3 regions of the Nitratireductor sp. OM-1 genome follow, and region 1 is predicted to be linked to each of the others. Evidence: riboswitches for the same ligand, from Rfam matches in the RefSeq annotation. Region 1 holds a riboswitch; each other region holds the start of a gene.

Region 1 (7,780 bases):
GTGTGGCGGTGGCGGCGGAACCGTTGAGCCAGCCAAGCCAGGAAGCGAAGATGACGGCGAAGATCACGCCCGACACATATTCGGGCGTTGCCGTGGTGGCGATGGAGGCGACCGACAGGGTGCGGTCAGTGCGGCTGCCCTCCCGCATTCCAGCCAGAACGCCGATCAACAGCGCGACGGGCACCATCACCACCATCACCCAGAACATGAGGATGCCGGTGGCGCCCAGGGCCGGAAAGAGCTTCTCGGCCACCGGCACCTTGAACTTGGTGGAGCAGCCGAAATCGCCCTGCAGAATGCCGCCGTAATAGGGTTCGGCGGGTTCGTCGCAATAGGAAAACCGTGGCGTGGCGACGCCCGTTTCGGGGTCGATGTTGGGCTGTTTCTGGACGACGCCGAGCCATTGGCCATAGCGCACAAAGAAATTCTGCCGGTAGCCGTTCTTCTCAAGCCAGCTTTCGAGCTCTTGAGCCGAGGAGCGCATGTCGAGCTGGCTGATCGCGAGCTTCTTGAGATTGGGCTCCAGATTGACCAGAAAGAACACGACAAGGGTCAGGCACAGCATCGTCAATGCCATGACGCCCATACGTCTCAGAATAAATCCAAGCACGGTTTCCCCTTCCCCCGTTTACGGAGGTTGTAGTTGGTTGCCTGCGCAATGGGGGCCCGTGCGGCCCCCTTGTTCCGGGTCTCAGCCCTCGTCGAGCCAGACCTTTTCCAGGTCGATCTCGAAGGTCTGGTGCATGCCGTGGTTCATCACGGTCTCCACGGAGTGATTGTAGAGTTTGCGCCAATAGGGCTGGATGATGATGCCGGAGCCCTGAAGGATCTCTTCGATCTGCTTCATCACCTCGCGGCGGCTGTCGGGGTCCGGAATGGCCAGCGCCTGTTCGATCAGCTTGTCGAGTTCGGGATTGGAATAGGCGGACTCGTTCCACGCCTCGCCGGTGCGATAAGCGAGCGCGACCACCTGAATGCCGAGCGGACGCATGTTCCAGTTGGTCATGGACAGCGGGTATTTCGTCCAGTCGTTCCAGAAGGTCGAACCCGGCAGAACGGTGCGCTTGACCTTGAAACCCGCCTCGCGAAGCTGTGCGGCAATGGCGTCGCCGGTGTTCTTGTGCCAGTCCTCGTCGACCGAGATCAGCTCGTGCTCGTGCTCCATCTGGCCGGCCTCTTCCATCAGCGCCTTGGCCGCGTCCACATTGCGCTCGATCTTGGGCAGCTCCGCATACTCGGGATGGATCGGGCAGACATGGTGGTTCTCGGCCACCTCGCCGGCATTGTCGTAGCCAAGCGCCAGAACTGTGGCGTTGTCCACGGCCATCTGCAGCGCGCGGCGCACCCGCTCATCGTCATACGGCTTGTTGTTGACATTGGTGCGGGCCACAATCGTCGTTGCCGTGGTGACCTCGGACTTGACCAGGCCAATGGCGTCGAGAATGTCCACGAAATCGGCGGTGGTCTCGTAATTGGTGTGGATCTCGCCGGATTCAAAGGCGCTTACCATGGCCGATGGATCGGTGCCGTAATCGATGAACTCGATGCCATCGAGATAGGCCTCGCCGCCCCACCACTTGCCGTCTTCGCGCTTCTTCAGTTCGACGCGGTTGCCCACTTCGTATGAAACGAGTTCGAAGGGACCGGTGCCGATGGGATTGGCGATGAAATCACGGCCCGTCTCATCAAAGCTTGGATGCACGATCAGGCCCGGATAGTCGGCCATGCCGGGAATGATGGAAATGTCAGGGGCAGACAGGTTGAGCTTCACCGTCATGTCGTCGACCTTCTCGATCGCGCCTTCGCGCGCCTTCTTGGTCTCCGGATCGATGAGTGCGGCCATGCGGGCGGGCATCGAGTTGCCCTCCACCGTCTGATCGCACCAGCGGTTGAAGTTGTAGATCACATCGTCTGCGGTAAAGGCGTCGCCATTGTTCCATGTCACGCCCGGACGCACGTGGAGAATGTACTCGGTGGCGTCTTCGTTGACCTCCCAGCTTTCCAGAAGCCGGCCCTCAAAGGTGAAGTCGCGCGTGTATTTCACCAGCGGTTCAAGCGTCTGGCGCATGGCGTTTGCGATCTCGGACCAGTCGGCCGTGCGCGGGTCTTTCGGATCCTTGATGAACATGGCCACACGCAGCGTGCCGCCCATTTTGGGCTCCTGAGCGAGCGCATGGGTGGGCGCGGCAAGACCGAGCATGCCGTAGGCGGCGGCTGTCGATGCGCCGAGTGCGCTTGCGAGCGCCAGGAACTCACGTCTGTCCATTTTTCCGACGCGCGCTTCGTTCGCCATTTCGGCGACGCGGGCTGGCACTTTCTCGCCATTGCTCTTGAAAAACGTCATCGACGCACTCCCATTTCTTGCCGTTATCAGTTTGTGTTCAGCATTTCCCATCGCGCCAGCGATGTCAAAAAACGACCGGGGCCTATGGTAAGTTTTGCAGGTTTTTCGACCGCTGAAATGACGAGTTTGCGACAAATCAGCCGCAAAACTGATAAATAGAGCCGATTTCGCAACAATTTCCGAAACCTGTACTGACAACCACAGCCGCTTGCGCCTCTGCGGGCGCAACAGCCGCCCCACAGGCCGCGATTGACGCTGCCGGAGCCAGTTGGTAAGCGATTTTTGTTCGCTTGAGGTGCTCCGGCAGGCACTCGCATGCCGGGGAAAAGGGAACACGGAACGGCCCTGCATGATCAGGCCGCAGCCGTGGCTGCTCCCGCAACTGTGAGCGCCGAGGCTCCTCCTATGCCACTGGGTGCAATGCCCCGGGAAGGCGAGGAAGCCGATGAAGCGCGAGCCAGGAAACCTGCCTTGAGCCGTCACCGACCGGATGCGGGACGCTTCCGGGGCTGTGGATCTCGCAGTGGTGACGAAATGTCATCGCTGGCGGGGGACAGATTCAGACAGCCATCGCTCTCCAGCAAAAGAAGCAGCATTCTCATGGAGAGCACGCATGCCATCCAGACGTTATCGCACCCGGCTCCTGCTCAGCGCTTCGGCGCTGCTGACGGGCCTTTCAGCCACCATGGCGGGCGCAGAAGACTATATGCTTGAAAAACTGGTCATCACGCCCAACCGCACACCGGCAGAGGCATCCACCGTGGGGTCGACGGTGGACGTGGTGGGTCGTGAAGAGATCGAGGAACAGTCCCTGCCGCTGGCCGTCGAGTATCTCGACCTTTTGCCGGGTGTGAGCCTCTCATCGCCGGGTGGCGTTGGCGCAGAGGGCAGCCTTTCGATCCGCGGTGCGCCGCGCCGCTATGTGAAGACGCTCTATAACGGCATCGACATTTCCGATCCGACCAGCCCGCAGGTGCAGACGTCCTACCAGTATCTTCTGTCGGGCGGCCTGCAGAGCATCGAAGTACTCAAGGGATCGCAGAGCACGCTTTACGGCTCCGATGCGATTGCCGGCGTGATCAGCCTGTCGACGCTGGGCGACATCGAACCGGGCATTTCCCATATCATTCAGGGCGAAGGCGGCTCGCACGGCACGGTCGGCGGCTCCTATGGCTTCAGGGCGGCGAACGAACAGTCAAAACTCTCCATCAACGCAACCGGCTACCGCACCGACGGCGTCTCGGCCGCGGCTTCGGGCACGGAGCGCGATGGCTATGAGAACGTTACCTTCGACGTGAATGCCGAGCATGCATTTTCCGACGTGTTCTCCGTATTCGGCTCGGCGCTCTACATCGACGCGGAAGCCGAGTTCGACAATCAGGGCTTCGGCACCATTCTGCCGAGCGACAATCTGACGGCGACCAACCACAGCAAACAGCTGGCCGGCCGGGCCGGCTTCAATCTCGACCTGATGGACGGCCGTTTCCGCAACACCGTTTCCGTGCAGGCCTTCGACCTGGAACGCTCCATCACCGGCACCGCGTTCGACGGCTCTTATGACGGTCGCCGCTACAAGGCCGATTATCTGGGCGCGTTCGACGTCAATGAATGGCTGACGGTTCAGGGTGGCGCGGATTACGAACGTCAGAGCGCAGTGTTTCCCGCCGGCATGTTCAACCCCCAGATCGATTCCGATTTCTGGATCGCAGGCGTCTGGGGCGAGGCCATTGCCACGCCGGTAGAAAACCTGACGCTGACAGCCGGTCTCCGGCAGGACGAGCACAGCGAATTCGGCGGGCACACCACCTACCGGGCAACCGCCTCCTATCTCATCGATGCGACCGGAACGCGTCTGCACGGCTCGGTGGGAACCGGCTTCCGTGCACCCAGCCTCAACGAGCTTTTCGGTCCGTTCGGGGCAAACCCCAATCTGCGGCCTGAAACCAGCTTCGGTTTCGATATTGGCGTGGAGCAGCGTTTCTGGAACGACAGGGCAATCGCCGACATCACCTACTTCCAGCTCGAGATTGATGATCTGATCGGTTACACGACCCAGTACAATCAGATCCCCGGCACGTCGCGCATGCGCGGTGTCGAGGCCTCGCTCAGCTATGCCGCGACCGACTGGTTCGATCTCACCGGAGCCTACACCTACACGCATTCGGTGGATCAGAACGATGCACGGCTGCCGCGCGTGCCGCGCCACGAGATCGGGCTGGTCGCCAGCGTACGGCCTGCCGAGAAATGGACCATTTCGGCCTCGGCCAAAGCGGCTATCGACACGGTGGACACGGGCAATTTCAAGCTGGACGATTACCTGCTGGTCAACGCCAAAGTGGCCTACAAGCCGACCGAGGACACCGAGCTCTATGTGCGCGCGGAGAACCTGCTCGATCAGGATTATCAGACGGTGCGCGGCTACAACACGCCCGGCTTCTCGGTGTTCGCCGGGTTCCAGGCAAAATTCGCTCCCTGATGCGTGAGCGCCGGAAACGCCTCTCCCGCCTTTCCGGCCTGACATTTCTGGCCGGCGCGCTTCTCATCGCGCCGGTTTCAGCCGCGCCCGAGCGGGTGATGTCGCTCAATCTGTGCACCGATCAGCTGGCCATGACGCTTGCCGAACCGGAACAGCTGATCTCGGTTTCCTTCCTTGCCCGCGAGTCTGACCTTTCCATGCTGCATGAGAAGGCGCAGGATTTTCCGGTCAATCGCGGTCTTGCCGAAGAAGTGTTTCTGAAAAAGCCGGACCTCGTGGTGACCGGCACCTACTCGCTGCACAACACGACCACGCTCCTGAAACGGCTCGGCTTCAGGGTCGAGGAGTTTTCCTTCGTGCAGACGCTCGACACCATTCCGGGCGAAATCCGCCGTATGGGCGCGCTTCTCGGTCAGGAAGCGCGGGCCGAGAAGCTGGCCGATGATTTTTCGCGGGAGCTTGATGCAATCGCAAAAAGCCAGTGCGACATACGCCCCACCATGATCGCCTATGATCAGAACGGGGTCGCGCTCGGCAGCGGAACGCTGGCCGATTCCGTTATGCAGGCGGCGGGCTTTGCCAATCTCGCGGCTAATCTCGGACTGGTGGGCGTTGCGCCCTTCCCGCTCGAACAGGTCATCGCCGCCCGGCCTGACGTCATCGTCACCAGCGCGTCAGAGGGCGCGCCCACGCTTGGCGAACATGTGCCGCGCCATCCGGCAATTGCCGCGCTGCCCGACACGCGCATCGGCGCATTCGTGCCTGCCGGCGCATGGTCCTGCGGGTCGCCCGCCGTGATTGAAGCCGTGCGCGCGCTGGCAAGCCTGCGCGCCGAAATCGCGCCCTGCCCGCAGGACGCCACGCAATGAAGCTCTCCATCTCGCTCGCAATGCTCGTCCTTGCACTCTTCATACTGTCGCTGCTGGTCGGGCCGGCTGCGCTTGGGATCGGAGACAGCATTGCAGGACTTTTCGCCGGCGGCGGTGAAGCAGCCGCCATCATCATGCGCGAAATCCGCCTGCCGCGCGCCCTGCTCGGCCTTGCCATCGGCTTTTCACTCGGCCTTTCCGGCGCGGTGCTGCAAGGGTTTCTGCGCAACCCGCTCGCCGAACCCGGCGTGATCGGCGTTTCGTCCATGGCCGCACTCGGCGCGGTCGCCGTGTTCTATTCGGGGCTTGCGGGAAGCTCGCTCTACGCGCTGCCCGCCGGGGCGCTGATCGGTGCGCTTGCCGCCGTGCTCATCCTGCTTGCCATTGCAGCGCGTCAGGGCTCCACGCTCACACTCATTCTGGCCGGCGTCGCGCTATCGAGCCTTGCCGGCGCGCTGACCTCTCTGGTGCTCAACCTCTCGCCCAATCCGTTCGCCGCCTATGAAATCATCTTCTGGCTGCTGGGCTCGCTCAAGGACCGCTCCATGGAGCATGTGCTGCTTGCCCTGCCGCTGATGGCCGCCGGCTGGCTGCTGATTGCGCTTTCGGCGCGCGCCATCGATGCGCTGTCGCTCGGCGAAGAGGCTGCCGGCAATCTCGGCATTCACATGGGCCGCGCGCGCTTCCTGATCGTCGCCGGCGTGGCGCTTTCGGTGGGAGCGGCGACGGCCGTGGCCGGCACCATCGGCTTCATCGGGCTCGTGGTGCCGCATCTGATCCGCCCGCTCACGAACCGCATGCCAAGCAGCCTCCTGCTGCCGGCAGGCCTCGGCGGCGCGGCGCTGCTTCTGGCTGCCGACATTGCAGCCCGGCTCGTTTTGCCGGCGGGCGAACTGAATGTCGGCGTTCTGACGGCGCTGATCGGCGCGCCCTTCTTCCTGTGGCTGGTGATCCGCGCCCGCCGGGAGATGCTGTGATGCGGCTGCAGGCGGACAATATCAGCGTGAAGCTTGGTGGCAGACGGGTGCTTGAGGGCGTCGGTTTCGACATCGAGCCCGGTCAGGTGATCGGGCTGCTCGGTCCCAATGGCGCAGGCAAGTCCACACTGATGCGTGCGCTGACCGGGCAATTGCCGGCTGAAGGCGCGATGCGGCTCGGCGCGCACGATCTTGCGTCCATCAGCCCGGCTGCGCGCGCGCGCCTTATCGCCTATCTGCCGCAACAGCGCATCATTGGCTGGCGCCTCACCGTGCGCGATCTGGTGACGCTGGGCCGCCTGCCCTGGCGCGCCTTCGGACGCCGCCCGGATTCCGGTGATGAAGCGGCCATCGCCCGCGCCATGGAGATGGCCGATGTGACGCCGCTCGCCGACCGGATCGCCACCGAGCTTTCAGGCGGCGAGCAGGCGCGCGTGCTGATGGCGCGCGCCATTGCGCAGCAAACCCCGCTGCTGATCGCTGACGAACCGGCATCAGGCCTCGACCCGGCACATCAGATCACCCTCATGCAGTCGCTGAACCGGCTTGCAGAGAATGAAGGGCGCACGGTTCTGGTATCACTCCACGATCTGACGCTGGCGGCGCGCTGGTGCGACCGGGTCATGCTCCTGAACAAGGGCAGGCTGGCAGCCTTCGGCACACCGGAAACGGTGCTTTCGGAAGCGCATCTGGCGGAGATCTATGGCGTGAAGGCCCATCGCGCACGCGACGAAGATGGCCTCATCATCGCCCCCGTCGGCCTCACCGAAAGGCAGAATAGAGACTAATCGCCGGTACGCCCCGCCATGGCCGCTTTGGCATTCAGAAGACCATCGCCGAACTCTTCATCCCGGCCCGGCGCGCCCAGATCCACCGCAGTGGTGCGCAGAAGTTCGGCCAGCGCTTCGGGCGCGGCGTCCTCACCGGCATGCATGAGATTGGCAATCGCACCGGAAACGATCGCGGCGGCGAAAGACGTGCCCGTCACCACATCCATACCACCGGGGATGGGCGCGACAACGTTTACGCCCGGTGCGGAAAGGTCGATGTAGCGGCCGCGATTGGCCTGGCCCATCAGCCGGTCGTGAACGTCGGTGGCGGTCACGGCGATCAC
Region 2 (7,780 bases), 1.6 Mb from region 1:
GCAACTGCCTGTTCCTGCAGCAGGAGGTGTGTGAGGTGCTGCCACCGGTGTTTGAAGCCAAGGGCATCAAGTATCAGCGCGGCTTCACGCTGGACTCCGTGGACGCGGGCAAGAAGATCGCCCACTCGGAAGAGGGCGGTGAAGAGGCGTTCGATCTTCTCATGTGCACGCCGCCGATCCGCGCGGTCGATGCGGTTCTGGAAAGCGGCATTTCGCAGGCTCCGAACAATGAGGGCTGGCTGCCCACCGACCGCCAGACGCTGCAGCTCGAAGGCCACCCCAACGCCTACATCATGGGTGACACGGTCGATCTGCCGATCTCCAAGGCCGGCGGTTCCTGTCACAACCAGTGCCCGGTGATCGCCAACAACATCGCCGGCGACATCCGGCTTGGCCGCACGGTCGATGCCTATGACGGCAAGGTTCAGGCCGTGGCGCAGATGGGCCTCGAGGCCGGCATGCCGCTCTGGTACGACTATGACGAGGACGTGCATCCCACCCCGCCGACCAAGGTCGGGGGACTGCTCCGCAAGGCCTTCAATCGCGGGATCTACTGGTCCGTCGCGCGCGGCATCATCTGACATCGGCATCCGGAGGAAAACAATGAACGATACAGTCATGGACACGCCGGAAGCCGCTGCCGGAGCACCGAAGGCGCTCGCCGCAATGGATGAAGCCACCGAGCGCGGGCTCGCGGAGCTTCTCGAGAAGCTTGCACCGCTCCTGCAGGGGCGCCGTCTTCACAATCTGGTCGATCTCGCATCGCTTGCATCCGACGGCGTCGACATGTTCGACGACGCGATGGTGCAGAAACTGATGAAGGCCTATGAGGAAAGCGTGGGCGCTGCGTGGAACGTCGGCAATGCCGCGCGCTATGCCGCGACACAGACCGCACAGGCCCAGGTGCCATCCCTTCTCGGCCTGCTGCGCGTGGCCGGCAATGAGGATGTGCGGCGCGGGCTTTATTTTGCGCTGACCTTTCTGTCGGTTCTCGGCCGGCAGATGAAGGATGACGGCGTCGAATGAGCGCCGATGCGGACCTGGCCGCGCTCTATCAGCGCGGCCTGCGGGATCTGGGCGCCGGGGTTCGCAATGACAGGCGGCTTGTCCCGGCGGATGCCTCAATCACCCGGACGAGCCGCACCTGCGGCAGCACGGTAACGCTTGATGTGCAGTGGCGGGGCGATGCGATTGGCGCGCTTGGATGGCGCACGCGCGCCTGCACACTCGGCATGGCGTCTACCGCCATCGTCGTGCGCCATGCCACTGGAGAGACCTGCGCCGGCGTCGGCGAGATTGCCGGTCTGCTGCGCCGCCTTCTGGCGGGAGAAGCGGTCACTTTTCCTGAACCCTGGCGGGATCTCGCCATGTTCGAGGCGGCGCGGGCGTTTCCAAGCCGTTTCGGATCGATCCTGCTGCCGTTCGAGGCAGTCGCCGGCGCATGTGCCGAGCGGGGGCAGCCCGGCACCGCGCTTTGACCCGTTCAGAAGGCACGGGTTTTCCAAAGCCCGTTGTGCGGGCGGGGCCTCGGTCAGGCTGCCGTGCTCTGTGTCGGGTATGACGAATGGATCAGCGTTCTGGCGGCCTGTCCGGCGGCTTCTGCATAGTCTGCGTCGCGGTGCACCAGAAGCGTTGAGAATACGCCGTCGAGCAGAACCACAATCTGGCGGGCGATCGCCGCAGGATTGTCGATCCCGCTTTCGGCGAGTTCGCCTGAAAGCCAGTTCTCGAATTTCTTCTTGTGGCTCGCGCCGATCACCATGGCTGGGTGTCCCGGCAGATTGGCCAGCTCGGCTGCGGTGCGCAGGAAGCCGCAGCCGCGCCATGCGGGATGGCGCGCGGATCGGGCGACGCCCGTGAAGATCGCCTCAACCCGGTCGGCCACATCGCCTTCAGCACTCCTGAACCAGCTTTCGAACAGATCGAGATTTGGCTGGTCGCGGGAACTGAGATACTCGGCGACCAGGTCATCCTTGCTCCTGAAATGATAGTAGAAGGTCTTCTTGGTTACGCCCGCTTCCTCTGCAACGGCATCGACGCTGACGGCGCGAATCCCTTCCCGATAGAACAGCTTGCTTGCTGCATCGACGACCCGTTCGCGGGCTGGTTTGGGCTTCTGCTGTTTCGTGTCCATCGGATGCGCGCAACCATGTATACTAACCAGTGAGTTTCCATGCAGCGTGCCCGGTCCTAGCCTTTCTGTCAATTCAACTGGAGAGGCAGGAAAATGCAGAACACCGTGCTTTGCGAAAGGAAGGGGCGTGTCGCGCTTCTGACGCTGAACCGTCCGTCGAAACTGAACGCTCTGAATTACGCGACCAATGACCGGCTGCTGTCGCTGCTCGATGAGATCGAGGCGGATGAGGCAATCGGCGCGGTGGTGGTGACAGGGGCGGGGGATCGGGCGTTTTCGGCTGGCGGAGACATTCATGAATTCGCCGAGAGCATAAGGCAGGGCGCAGAAGAAGCGGTGCGCGCCTTCTGTCGTCGCGGCCAGCAGATGACGGCGCGCTTCGAGGCGTTTCCCAAGCCGGTGATCGCAGCGGTCAATGGCATCGCCTTCGGAGGCGGCTGCGAGATCACCGAAGCGGTGCATCTGGCGGTTGCCTCCGACCAGGCAATTTTCGCGAAACCGGAGATCAATATCGGCATTCCGCCGACATTTGGCGGCACGCAGCGCCTGCCGCGACTGGCCGGGCGAAAGCGCGCTCTGGAACTGCTCCTGACGGGAGATACGTTCGGGCCGCAGCGCGCCCATGAGCTGGGGCTGGTGAACAGGGTGGTGCCTGCGGAAGATCTGCTTCCTGCGGCGTTTGAGCTGGCGGAGCGCATCCTGCAGCATTCGCCACTGGCGGCCACCCGGATCATCTCGGCCGTGACGCGGGGCATTAACACGACGATTGAAGAGGGGCTTCTGATCGAGCGCGAACAGTTTGCCCGCATGTGCGCGACGGCAGATGTGCATGAAGGGCTCGACGTATGGATCGAACGGCGTACGCCCGTCTATCAGGGAAGGTGAAGCAGATGACGCGTTACACCGGTTTTACCAAGGATATCTGGGAGGCGTTTCGGGCGGATGCACGGCCGGGGCCGGTCCAGATGCTCAATCTCATCAAGCTGCGTGAGCGGGCGGATTATCCGGATGGCCGGGTGGCAAGCGGTCGGGACGCCTATGCGGAATACAGCCGGATCAGCGCGCCCGTTCTGGAACGGCTGGGCGGGCGCATCGTCTGGCGGGGCGGTTTCGAGCTGATGCTGATCGGCCCGCAGGCAGAGGCGTGGGACATCTGCTTCATTGCCGAATATCCATCGGTCGGCGCGTTTGCGCAGATGATGCGCGACCCGGCCTACCATGAAGCGCTGCCGCATCGTCAGGCCGGCGTTACGGACAGTCGGCTTGTCCGCTTCGCCCCGCAGCCCGGCGGTGTGAATTTCGCCGGGGGCTGAAGGCGACCTCCGGTTGCTAGAGCAGTTTGTAGAACTTCTCGAAGGCGAGATAGGTCGACTTCACGTGCTGCCGGGCAAGCCACGGTCAAGGCGCTCTCCTCATCGCTTGCGCGAATGGTGGCCTTGGCGAACCGTTGCGTGTTGCGGCAAGTCAGCTGCGCGTCGGCCGTTCTTTCGCGCAAACGCCTTTCGCGGTTGCGTCGCGGTTCCTTCGCGGATAGGGTCGCCGCCGCATGCGGTTCCGCCTTTCGCGGATGAAAAGGGAACCCGGTGCGGTCTGCCAGACAGACCAATTCCGGGACTGCCCTCGCAACTGTAAGCGGCAAGTTCTTTCCAATGCCACTGGCGAAAGCCGGGAAGGCGGACCGAACGTTCGAGCCGCGAGTCAGGAGACCTGCCTCATGCATAGACCATGAACGCCGGACGAGGTGCGCCGGCAGGAGGCCCAGAATGCATGCAGGCGCTTTGCCGGCAACGAGTCCGTCTATCGGGACGTCACGTCTCCGATCCGTTTCCCGATTTCCTTCGGCGCAGGCCGAATTCATTCGACTGATCCCGGGCAGCGTCACGCCTGACCGCGAGACCCGCCATGCGCGTTGATCTGGCAGGCTTTGCCCGCGAAGGCGCGCTTGGCGACCACCGGGCGCTGATGCGTCTTGTCGAACGGGCGGACGCGCTTGGTTTCGGCGGCATCTGGTTCAATGAGTTTCATTTCGGTCGCGAAACGCTGCCCTATCCGTCCACGCTTCTGCTTGGCGCGGAGGTGCTGGCGCGGACGGAGAGGCTGCGGTTCGGCACGTCGATCCTCGTTTTGCCGCTCTATCATCCGCTGCTGCTTGCCGAGCAGATCGCGCAGCTCGATTTTCAGAGCGGCGGGCGCGTGGATGTGGGGATCGGGCGCGGCACCGAGCCCGGCACATTCACCGCGCTCGAGATTTCGCGCGATGACGCATCAAGGCGGTTTGCCGAAGCGTTGAGGATCATGATCGACGCCTGGACGAAGCCACATTGTTCGGCGGATGGCAGGCCGTGGCGTTTTTCCAACGTCTCCGTCGGGCCGCCGCCGGTGCAAAAGCCTCATCCGCCGATCTATGTCGCCGGCGTCTCGGAAGAGACGGTCGACATCGCCGCCAGAAACGGTTTTCCGCTTCTCCTAAGCCTCGAACCCAATGAAGCACGGCAATTGCCCGTGTTTCATGCAGCACTTGATCGCCATGGCGGGTCGCGCGCGCCGCTCGTTGCCTCATCGCTGTCGCGTTACGTGATGATCGCGCCGACCCGGGCAGAGGCCATGGAGCGGGGCGATGCGCTTCTGGAAAAGCTCAATGCACGGCGCGTAGCACGGGCGCTGGAACGTGGAATGCAGCCGCCTGCGCCGCGTGATCGCGCCGCCATGCTGGCGGATTTCACCATCGCGGGAACGCCCGAGGATTGCCTTGCGCAATTGCGCGCGCTCTCGGCGGAGACCGGCGCGAACAGCATTCGCTGCCTGTTCAGCGCCAACGGCCTGATCGCCAACGATGTGGCGCTGGCCGGCATGGAACTGTTTGCAGCGGAGGTCATGCCAGCGCTCGGCCAGCCAGACCAAACCCCATCCCCAGTTGAAAGCGCCGGCGGCAGGCCGGCCATAGAAGGAGTGAATTGATGTCGCGATTAATCGGTCTGCGCGGGCTTGCGGTCGCAGGTTTCGTTCTGGTGTCTGCGCCCGCCTTTGCCGATGAGGCGGGCTTTCCCTACACGGATGAGAATTGCGGCTACACCACCACCTATGAGGCGCCGCCGGCGCGGGCGGTGACGCTGAGCAACAACGCCACGGAGATGATGCTGGCGCTTGGTCTGGAAGACCGCATGGCCGGCACCTCCTATATGGCGAACCTCAAGATCAGCCCCCAATACGAGGCGGCGTACAACACGGTTCCCGTGCTTTCGCCGCTGGTCGCCACCACCGAACAGCTCATCGAGGCGGAGGCCGATTTCGTTTATGCCGGCTATCCGGACGGGTTCAGCGAAAGCCGCCACACGCGCGATCAGCTTCACGATCTGGGCATGAAAACCCGCCTCAACACCGAGGGCTGCAATCTCGGCAAGTTCGGGTTTGAAGAGCTTTATGCGGAGATCCGCTCCATGTCGGCAATCTTCGGCGTGCGCGAGCGCGGCGAGGCTTTGATCGCCGACATCGAGGAGCGCCTTTCCGAGGTGGAAGCAAAGCTCGATGGCGTTGAGGCCATGCCGGTGTTCATCTTCAATGGCGGCGAATCCGCACCGCGCGCCGTGCTCGGAAACACCATGCTTTCGCATGTGGTTGAGCGGGCCGGCGGGGCGAATATCTTTGGTGATGTGGCAAACCGCTATGGCCAGGTTTCCTGGGAGCAGATCGCCGAACGCGCGCCTGAATACATCGTTGTCTATTATTCGGGCACGGCCGGTGGTCAGGTGGTTGGCGATCCGGCTGGCGAGCTGGGCCAGGCGCGCATCGAGATCCTGAAAGCCAACCCGACGGTGGAGAACGTGCCCGGCATTGCGGGCGAGAAAATCGTCACCATTGATTCCGTCTGGGGACAGCCGGGGCCGAGCTCCATCGATGCGGTGGAAAAGCTCGCACGGGCATTCCATCCCGACCGGATCGAAAAGTAACCGGCTTAGATACGGTTTCTCACGATGCATGCACCGGCCTTCAGAAAGGAAAAGGCGAACAGCCATGAAGCGCTGATCGCCATTCTCCAGTCCGCGCCGCCCGCGCGGGGCGGGGCCGTGCAGCATGGTCTTGAGGGTGGGGCGTCGCGGCGTGGCGTTACCGGCTATGCGCTGGTCATCGTCCTGATGGTTGCGCTGCTTCTCGGCGTCTCTCTTGCCGGGCTGATGCTTGGCTCGGTGCATATCCCTGGCGGCACGGCGCTCGCCATTCTCGCCAATCTCGTGTTCGGCGACGCGTTGGTCGAACCGGACTGGCGTACGGCTTACGAAACCATCGTCGTTCAGACGCGCATGCCGCGCGTCTTCCTTGCGGCTCTTGTCGGGGCGAGCCTTGGCGTGACGGGCATGACGATCCAGTCCATCGTTCGCAACCCACTGGCGGGGCCGGGCATTCTGGGCGTTTCGTCCGGTGCAGCCACCGGTGCTGTGGTGGTGATGCGCTGGGGGCTTCTGGGGTTTGGCGCGTTCACGCTGCATATCTCGGCCTTTCTGGGCGGGCTCGTCACGCTGTTCGTGGTGTTCTGGGTGGCGCGGACCGGCGGCCAGATGACCCCGACACGGCTTGTGCTCGCCGGCGTGGCGATGAGCGCCATTCTGAGCGCGCTGACGAGCCTGATCGTGCTGACATCGCCGGACCCGCAGCTTGCCTCCCGCGTCCTGTTCTGGACGCTGGGCGGTTTCGGTACGGCGCAATGGAAGCTCATTCCCATACCGCTTGCCGCCCTTGCGCTCGGGCTTGGCGTGATGCTGGTGCAGGCGCGCCGGCTGAACCTCCTGATGGCCGGCGACGAAAGCGCGGTGGCGCTCGGCCTCAATGTGCAGCGCTTTCGCCAGAGCATGTTCGTGTTGGCGGCAGCGCTCACCGGCATCACGGTGGCGGTGTCTGGTGTGATCGGCTTTGTCGGGCTCATCATGCCGCACATCGTGCGCTTCCTTGTCGGCGCGGATCATCGCCGGGCATTGCCGGCGGTGGCGCTACTGGGGGCGAGTTTCACCATTGGCGCGGACCTTGTGGCGCGCACGGTCATCGCGCCGCTGGAGCTGCCGGTGGGCATCGTCACCGCGCTGGTGGGCGGGCCGTTCTTCATCTGGCTGCTGCGGCGCGATGCGCGCGCGCTGGGCGGTGCGCGATGAGCATGGAACCGGGAACGCTCGACCTGCGCTCGGTCACGTTTCGCGCGGGCGACCGGGTGCTTGTCGATGATGTGTCGATCAGCGTTCGAAAGGGCGAGATGGTCGCTCTTTTGGGGCCGAACGGCGCCGGAAAATCGAGCCTTCTGCGCACAATCTATCGAATCAACCGGCCGTCGTCCGGCTCGGTTTTCGTCGATGGCGAGGACGCCTGGCGGCAGCCGACCGAGTGGGTGGCGCGCAATGTGGGCGCGGTGTTGCAGGACATGCCGGCGGAATTTCCGCTGACCGTGCGCGACGTGGTGGCCATGGGGCGCTCCGCACACAAGCGGCTTCTGGAAGCAGACACGGCGCATGATCACGCACTGATCGCGGCAGCGCTCGAATTGCTTGGGCTGACGGCGATGCAGGAGCGCGCGTTCCGCACGCTTTCGGGCGGCGAACGGCAGCGTGTGCTCGTCGCGCGGGCGCTGGTGCAGCAGCCACGGCTTCTCGTTCTTGATGAGCC
Region 3 (7,780 bases), 330 kb from region 1:
GCGGGCGGGTTACGTCCCACGCGGCAGCGTATCGCGCTTGCCGCCCTGCTGTTTTCCACCGGCCGACATCGCCATGTTACCGCCGATGACCTGCATCGGGATGCGCGTGCCGGCGGTACCGCTTTATCGCTCGCCACTGTCTACAACACGCTCAACCAGTTTGCCGATGCCGGGCTGATCCGCAAGATCGGCATGAATGGCGAGCGTATGCATTTCGACACGGATCCGGGCGATCACCACCATTTCTACGTGGAGGCTGAGGACCGGGTGCTGGACGTGGAACCCGGCGCGGTCTGTTTCAGCGCGCTTCCGGCTGCTCCGGCTGGCTACGAGATCGCCGGGGTTGATGTCGTGATCCGTCTTCGCAGGTCAAAGCCTGAAAAAGCACGCGACGCCTGCAGCGGCGGGTGCGCCCGGCGCGCGGGCTCTGGCGGTGACATGCCCCGATGACCCAATTGCGAGCCGTTCTTTTCGGGCCGGACGGAGTTTCTCGCCGCAATCAGGTTCGAACTCTCAGCAATAGTCAAAGGAACACAACCCATGCATACCATCTGGGGCAGGCCGCCCGTCCTTGATTTTTCTTCAGTTCCGCTCGCTCCGGATGGGGTGTTTTCGCGTGCGCTCATTGCCTTTCTGTTCGGCAGATTGCGTGAGGGCGCATGACATGAAGCCACACATCAATGGTCCGGCTTCCCGGGCGGTGCCGCCAGCGTCTCTCGGGCCGACTTTCGACCTGCGCTGGCGCACCCTCACCGAAGAAGCCAATGCTCTTTACAGGGGAGGCGATACCGCATCTGCGCGCAAATGCTATGAGGCGGCGCTCTCAGAGGCTGAACGCTTGCTTGATGCGGTCGCGGCGGAGCACGACGCGCGGCCGGCGCCGATTATCTACAATGTTTCCTGCCACAATCTCGCCGAACTGGCGCGGGCTCTTGGTGAGAACGCTGAAGCGGAGGCCTATTGCCGGCGCGCCTATGAGCGCCTTCTCGCGGTGGCGCAGAACCCGGCCTCGCCGCTCGAACTGCGCATTTCATGCGTCCGGAATCTGCGCAACGCGCTGGCTGAATTGACGGTGCGCCTCAACGAACGCCATGCGCCGCCAGGGGAACTTGATCGCATCGTCGAGCCGGTTCGCAACGCTGCATTCAGCGTTTTTCGCATTGCCCGACATGCCGAACTTGCGCGGGACAACTGCCCGCACTGCCCGCTTTCGTGATCCCACGATCAGATCTCCGCACAAAGGATCGAACTTTTGTTTCAGCTTCCAGAACTTCCATACGCAATGGACGCGCTTGCGCCTTACATGTCCGCAGAGACCCTCGAATTCCATCACGGCAGGCACCACAAGGCCTATGTCGACAAGCTCAACGCGTTAACGGCAGACAGCCCCTATCGGGACATGAGCCTTGAAGAGGTCATTTTGACGAGCGCCAACAAGCCGGCCGAAAGCGGCCTGTTCAATCAGGCTGGCCAGCACTGGAACCACAGCCATTTCTGGCTTGGCATGAAGGCCGGTGGCGGCGGCGCGGTTCCGGGGAATCTCGAAAAGCACCTGATTGCCGATTTCGGGTCGGTTGACCGTTTCAAGGAAGAGTTCAAGGCGGCCTGCATTGCGCAGTTCGGAAGCGGATGGGCATGGCTCGTTTTTGATGGCGAGAAGCTTGGCATTGCCAAGACGGGCAATGCCGACACGCCGCTGACAGAAGGCAAGTCGGCATTGTTGACCTGTGATGTCTGGGAACACTCCAACTACATCGATTACCGCAATCTGCGTCCCAGATATGTCGATGCTTTTCTGGAAGGTCTCGTCAACTGGGAGATGGTGGCCGAGCGCTATGAGAGTGCCATCGGGGCTTAGGGGCAGGGCCTGTTAATATGGCCTGCCCCTAAGTCCGGTGCGCCGCCGGCCTTGAGAGCCGGCGGCGTTTACAGGTGTCAGGCGCTTGCGTTTTCGGTGCGCATCGTGCGGGCGGCGGCAACCATGTTGACCAGGGCGGGACGCACTTCGTCCCATTTGCGGGTCTTCAGGCCGCAGTCCGGATTGACCCAGATCTGCTCCCCGGCAAGGCGCTGGCGCGCCAGCGAAAGCAGCGCAGTCATCTCACCGATTTCGGGGACGCGCGGCGAGTGGATGTCGTAGACGCCTGGTCCGATCTCATTGGGATATTTGAAGGTCTTGAAGGCATCGAGCAATTCCATCCTCGAGCGCGATGTCTCGATGGAGATCACATCCGCGTCCATGGCGGCGATGGCGTCGATTATGTCGTTGAACTCCGAATAGCACATATGGGTGTGAATCTGGGTTTCATCCGAAACCCCACTGGCCGAAATGCGGAAGCTCTCCACTGCCCAGTCGAGATAGTGCTTCCAGTCCGCATGGCGTAGCGGCAGGCCTTCGCGCAGGGCCGCTTCGTCGATCTGGATAATGCGCGCACCCGCTGCCTCAAGGTCACGGACCTCGTCGCGAATGGCAAGCGCGATCTGCCGGCAGGTCTCGCTACGCGGAATGTCGTCGCGCACGAAAGACCAGTTGAGAATGGTCACAGGGCCAGTCAGCATGCCCTTGACCGGCCTGTCCGTCAGCGACTGGGCATATTGCCACCACGAAACGGTCATCGGAGTGGGCCTGGATACGTCGCCGTAGATAACCGGCGGTCTGACATAGCGCGATCCATAGCTTTGCACCCAGGCGTGCTGGGTGAAGGCGAAGCCGGAAAGTTGCTCGCCGAAATACTGAACCATGTCGTTGCGCTCGAACTCGCCATGGACCAGCACATCGAGGCCGACGTCCTCCTGCCAGCGAATCGTCGCTTCGGTTTCCTTCTTCAGGAACGTGTCGTAGTCGACAAAGCTAAGCTCGCCGCGTGCATGTGCGGCTCTTGCCTTGCGAACCTCTGGCGTCTGCGGGAAGGAGCCGATCGTGGTGGTCGGAAAGGCGGGCAGGCCTAGCCGGGTAGCCTGCAGCTTCTGGCGCTCGACAAACGTGGCGCCGCGCGTCTTCATCTCGTCGTTGATCCGCGCCATGCGGCCCTGAACCAGAGGGTCGCTGACCTTGGGTGAGGCGTGCCGCGCGGCGACGGCATCGGCTGCTGCTTTCAGGGCTCCGGCAACGTCTGCTCCGTTCCCGGACAGAACATCGGAGAGCACATGAAGCTCGTCCATTTTCTGCAGGGCGAATGCAAGCCAGGAGCGCAGGTCGGCGTCGAGCGTGGTTTCCAGTTCCAGATCGATGGGGACATGGAGCAGCGAGCAGGACGGAGCGAGCTGGACCATCGCTGCGCCGCGCGCCTTGACGACGGGCCCGAGCCTGTCTGCGAGGGAAGCCAGATCAGCGCGCCAGATGTTGCGGCCGTTGATCACGCCAAGCGAAAGAACCAGATCCGGCCGCGCAGCGGCGAGCACCGCGTCGAGTTGCTCCGGCGCGCGAACGAGGTCCAGGTGAAGGCCGGCCACAGGCAGGGAAAGCGCGGTTTCCAGATTGCCGCCGAGCCCGCCGAAATAGGTTGCAAGCATGATCCGGCGATCTGGGGCAGCGGCTGCAAGCTTCTGATAGGCAAGCCGATAGGCATCCTGTTCGTTGGGAATGAGGTCGGTGATGAGGGCCGGCTCATCAATCTGTACCCAGTCCGCTCCGGCCTCCTTCAGCTTGCGAAGCAGTTCTTCATAAACAGGCAGCAGGCGGGGCAGAAGCGCAAGCGGATCGTAGCCTGCATCGCTGGACTTGCCGAGTTTGAGGAAGGTGATCGGACCAAGGAGTACGGGCCGGGTATGGATGCCGAGCGCTTTTGCTTCAAGAAACTCATCCAGCGGCTTGGTGGAGGAGAGGGCGAAGACCTGGTCGTCGGTGAATTCCGGCACCATGTAGTGGTAATTGGTGTCGAACCATTTGGTCATTTCCTGCGCTTTGTGGCCGCCGGAGTGGCCGGGGTGCCCGGGGTGCTCGCATCCTGCATCCCTGAAGCCCTGGCTGCCGCGCGCCATTGCGAAATAGACGTCAAGCGGCACCGGGCCACCCTGCCAGCCATAGTCTGCCGGAACCGCGCCGACCATCACACTGGTGTCCAGCACCTGATCGTAGAGTGAGAAATCATTGGAAGGGATGATTGCAACGCCACGATCGCGCTGCTCCTTCCAGTTCTCGGCCCTGAGTTCCCTTGCAGTCTGGAGAAGGGTTTCTGCGCTGCTTTTGCCGGACCAATGGCTTTCAAGGGCGAGTTTCAGTTCTCGGCGGCGGCCGATACGCGGCACGCCGAGCGTGGAGACAGGAATTGAACGTTCAGACATGGCACACCCGATGCTGTTTGGGGCAGGGGGGGGCGTACGCAGACCGCGGCCTGAACGGCCGCCGCATGACGAACACCGGACACCCCGCCCGTTGACGTTGTTTCGTCATGGCAGGTCTCCTGGCTCACGGGTCTCGGCCTTGATCCGTCTTCCCGGACGTCTGTCCAGTGACTTGAATGGATTTCGGCTCGCCGCTGACAGTTGCGGGGGCAGCGCCGGATTTGAACCGGCTTCCCTCTTAGCCCGAATCCGCCTGAAGGCAGGTTCGAGAACCACGACGCGCCCAGATTCCTCGCGATGCGGCGGAAAGTCAAGAATGATATAAAGAAATGTTTATGTCTTTACGTCTTGTCTGAGAGGTGATGTGCCTCTCTATTTTAGTTGTCGGGAAATTCTGTTCCGGAGTTGGTCCGCGTGCGCGTGCGGGTCGGCGGGCAGAAGGTTGACAGGCGCGGGTCTGCGTATACTTTTCGAAGCGGTCAAGGTTCCGTCGGCAGACCTGTCTCGGTCGGCGGCTAAGAGGGAATCCGGTTCAAATCCGGAGCTGACCCGCAACTGTGAGCGACGAGCTGCTTTGCCGATCATGTCACTGGCGTTATGCCGGGAAGACGGGTGAAGCTGTGATGAGCCGCAAGCCAGGAGACCTGCCTGATCGTGTGAAGTTCCGTGGTCGGGATATGCCACAGGAGCGCGTGCTTCGGAATATCCGGTTCCGACGCGCGATCTCCCTGCCGTTCCCGGTCGCATCAGCTCGAGGAATGGCAGTGGATACGAGTGCATTATTGAACGAAGGGCAGGGAAGCCGCGCGATCCTGCTTCTTGCAAAGTCGGCTTTTGCTGCTGCACCTCATGGCGAGATGGCGCGCCTCGCTGAAATGGCCGCAGGTTTTGAAGGTGTGACGGCGGTGCAGTACTGCTTCTCCGAACAGGGGACGCCGTCCTTGCGGTCCGCACTTCTGGAGCTGCGGGCAGAACATCATTCTGAGATCGTGATTGTCCCGCTCCTGCTTCCGATGGAGCCGAGCTTCCGGAACTGGCTGTCGAAATCGCTCCGGCGCTGGCAAGCCGAAACATCCGGCGGCTGGCCCCCCATCCGCATAGCATCCGACATTGCCCGCAGCGCACATTTTGAACGGCTTCTTGGCGGTCTCATCGGCGATATTGCTCAGGAGCCGGCCGTTCCTCCCGCTGAAACTCCGGTACGGGAAGGCTCTCTGGTGCCGGCGCAGAAAAGACGGGTTCTGGTGTGTGAGGGCGGGGCGTGCAACGCCGCCGGGGCGGACGTTCTGTGGTGTCATTTGCGCAACCGGCAGAAGGAACTGAACCTGCGCAACACGGGGGATGGCACCATGACTGCGAAAGCAACCTGTCTCGGCCCCTGCAATCTCGCGCCGGTTCTTCAGGTATTTCCCGAAGGCGCCTATTACGGTGGCGTGAATGAGGATGCGATAGACCGCATCATTGAAGAGCACCTGCTTGGGGGACGCGTTGTCGCCGATTTCGCCTATGAGCCGACCGGTCGCAAACAGCGGCTTCGCGGGACTTTAAACAGGTAATGGTAGCGGCGGGGAGGAAAACGGTTGGCCTTGCAGGTCCGATCAGGTTAACGATTGCGCGCCACGGTTCCGCAACGTCGGATGAAACGGGAACGCAGGACGGGTTCGTCCCAGTCTGCGGCTGCCCTCGCAACTGTAGGCGGCGAGTTCGGTATCGATCCACTGGTCAGTCGGCCGGGAAGGGATATTCGAACGCTTGAGCCGCGAGCCAGGAGACCGGCCTTGGCGCAAACGCAATTGTCGGCGAGGTGTCCGGCAAGAGGGTAGCGTAGACCGGTCTCGCGGGGTGCAAGGACGCCCTGCGGCGCATTCGGTCGATGCGGGCGCTCTTTCACGCACCTCCCGGCGCCCCGTGTCGATCGAGGTGATCATGTTGTTCAAGTCCGTTCTCGGCGCTGCCATTGTCGCGCTGTCACTCTCCCAATCCGCTTTCGCAGAAACCATTACCGATGATGTCGGGCGTCAGGTCGATGTCGACCTGCCCGTCAAGCGCGCTGTGATCTTCAACCGCTATTCGGTTGAATTCGCGCGCGCCATCGGCGCCATCGAGCAGGTGGTTGGCACCGGCGCCAGCACCTATCGCGATCCTGCCTACTGGCCGGAATTCGGCCCCGACGACGTGGTGGGCCAGGGGCAGAGCGAGCCCAATTACGAGGCCATCATCGCCAAGAAGCCGGATCTCGTCATTCTGCCGCGCAACGGCGTTTACGAGGAGGCGGCGCGCCAGCTTGAGCCATTCGGAATTCCGGTTCTGGTCGTAACCTCCTGGGATACGCTCAAGCATGTCGAGAACGTCAAGCTGATGGGCAAACTCTTCGGTCGCGAAGAGCGGGCGGCCGATCTCGCTGCCTATTATGAGGATTACAAAGCGCTTCTGGCCGAGCGGCTTGAGGGCGTCGAGCCGGTGCCGGTTTATCTGGAGGAGAAGCGCCCGCTGGTGACGGTCACGCCGGGCTCTGGCTGGCACGACATGATCGAAGCCGGTGGCGGCAGGAACGTTTTTGGCGAAATCGTCATTGAGGACGAGCCGGCCGCGCGTGGCAATCCCAACGCCTTCACCATCGATCCGGAGGAACTGGTCGCGCGCGTGCCGTCGCTGATCGTGAAGCTGGAACCGGGCGCTTACACGACCATCCCCCAAGAGCAGTACAAGACGACATGGGACGGGCTGATGGCGCGTGAGGAAATCCGCGCCACGCCGGCGGCAGAGGCGAAGAACGTCCACGTCATCAACTACTACCTCGCCGGCGGCTCCTCGAAGATCACCGGCGCGCTGCAGATCGCCAAATGGGCGCATCCAGAGCTGTTCAAGGATGTCGATCCGGAAGAGGCCATGCGTCGCTGGATCGAGGACTTCCAGGGACTGCCCTATCAGCCGGGCATGACCTATCAGGGCGACTTCTGAGCAAGCTGACATGACGGGGCGGGGCCGATGACCGATACGCTTGAAACCGAAGCCGGGGGTACAGGTGCCGCCTCGGTCGAAAAAGGCAGGGGCCTTGCCGCCCGGTATCGGGAGGGCGGACGGCGACGCATTCTGCTGATCGCCCTGTCATTCGCGCTTTTGATGATTGCCGCCGCAGCGGTTTCCGTACGTGGCATCAACGATACAAGTGTCGGAACGCTTGCGCTCGTTCTCATGGAGCGGGCAAGCCTCGGCTATCTGCCGGGATCATCGGACGAACAGGCGGCGCGGGTTCTGCTTTACCTGCGCCTGCCGCGTGTGGTGATGGCGCTGGTGGCCGGCGCCGCCCTGTCCGTGTCCGGCGTTCTCATGCAGGCCATTACCCGCAATCCGCTCGTCAGTCCCTATACGATCGGCGTGTCCTCGGCTGCCGGTTTCGGGGCTTCCGTCGCCATCATGTTCGGTATCGGTCTTCAGGCGGCAGGCGTCTATTTCGTCCCCCTGTCGGCCTTTGTCTGTGCGCTTCTGTGCGCGC

What was found. Region 1 has a riboswitch for cobalamin ahead of DEJ54_RS17630 (TonB-dependent siderophore receptor). Riboswitches for the same ligand answer to the same signal wherever they lie in the genome.
Region 2: linked by a shared signal. The riboswitch ahead of DEJ54_RS06215 (LLM class flavin-dependent oxidoreductase) and the one ahead of DEJ54_RS17630 (TonB-dependent siderophore receptor) in region 1 are both predicted to bind cobalamin.
Region 3: linked by a shared signal. The riboswitch ahead of DEJ54_RS00240 ((2Fe-2S) ferredoxin domain-containing protein) and the one ahead of DEJ54_RS17630 (TonB-dependent siderophore receptor) in region 1 are both predicted to bind cobalamin.

The regions. Positions count from the first base shown of each region.
Region 1 is NZ_CP029208.1:3,696,816-3,704,595, forward strand. It holds gene DEJ54_RS17620 (ABC transporter permease) at 1-577, opposite strand, end outside; gene DEJ54_RS17625 (ABC transporter substrate-binding protein) at 692-2,344, opposite strand; cobalamin riboswitch at 2,621-2,833, shown strand; gene DEJ54_RS17630 (TonB-dependent siderophore receptor) at 2,958-4,820, shown strand; gene DEJ54_RS17635 (ABC transporter substrate-binding protein) at 4,820-5,689, shown strand; gene DEJ54_RS17640 (iron ABC transporter permease) at 5,686-6,666, shown strand; gene DEJ54_RS17645 (ABC transporter ATP-binding protein) at 6,666-7,454, shown strand; gene DEJ54_RS17650 (S8 family serine peptidase) at 7,451-7,780, opposite strand, start outside.
Region 2 is NZ_CP029208.1:1,297,453-1,305,232, forward strand. It holds gene DEJ54_RS06185 (FAD/NAD(P)-binding oxidoreductase) at 1-581, shown strand, start outside; gene DEJ54_RS06190 (DUF1641 domain-containing protein) at 604-1,026, shown strand; gene DEJ54_RS06195 (iron-sulfur cluster assembly scaffold protein) at 1,023-1,478, shown strand; gene DEJ54_RS06200 (TetR/AcrR family transcriptional regulator) at 1,532-2,134, opposite strand; gene DEJ54_RS06205 (crotonase/enoyl-CoA hydratase family protein) at 2,228-3,019, shown strand; gene DEJ54_RS06210 (DUF1330 domain-containing protein) at 3,025-3,447, shown strand; cobalamin riboswitch at 3,667-3,864, shown strand; gene DEJ54_RS06215 (LLM class flavin-dependent oxidoreductase) at 4,037-5,092, shown strand; gene DEJ54_RS06220 (ABC transporter substrate-binding protein) at 5,092-6,081, shown strand; gene DEJ54_RS06225 (iron ABC transporter permease) at 6,106-7,275, shown strand; gene DEJ54_RS06230 (ABC transporter ATP-binding protein) at 7,272-7,780, shown strand, end outside.
Region 3 is NZ_CP029208.1:48,903-56,682, reverse strand. It holds gene irrA (iron response transcriptional regulator IrrA) at 1-450, shown strand, start outside; gene DEJ54_RS00255 (DUF2753 family protein) at 665-1,216, shown strand; gene DEJ54_RS00250 (superoxide dismutase) at 1,244-1,858, shown strand; gene metE (5-methyltetrahydropteroyltriglutamate--homocysteine S-methyltransferase) at 1,936-4,284, opposite strand; cobalamin riboswitch at 4,376-4,576, opposite strand; cobalamin riboswitch at 4,750-4,951, shown strand; gene DEJ54_RS00240 ((2Fe-2S) ferredoxin domain-containing protein) at 5,049-5,840, shown strand; cobalamin riboswitch at 5,888-6,080, shown strand; gene DEJ54_RS00235 (ABC transporter substrate-binding protein) at 6,211-7,245, shown strand; gene DEJ54_RS00230 (iron ABC transporter permease) at 7,273-7,780, shown strand, end outside.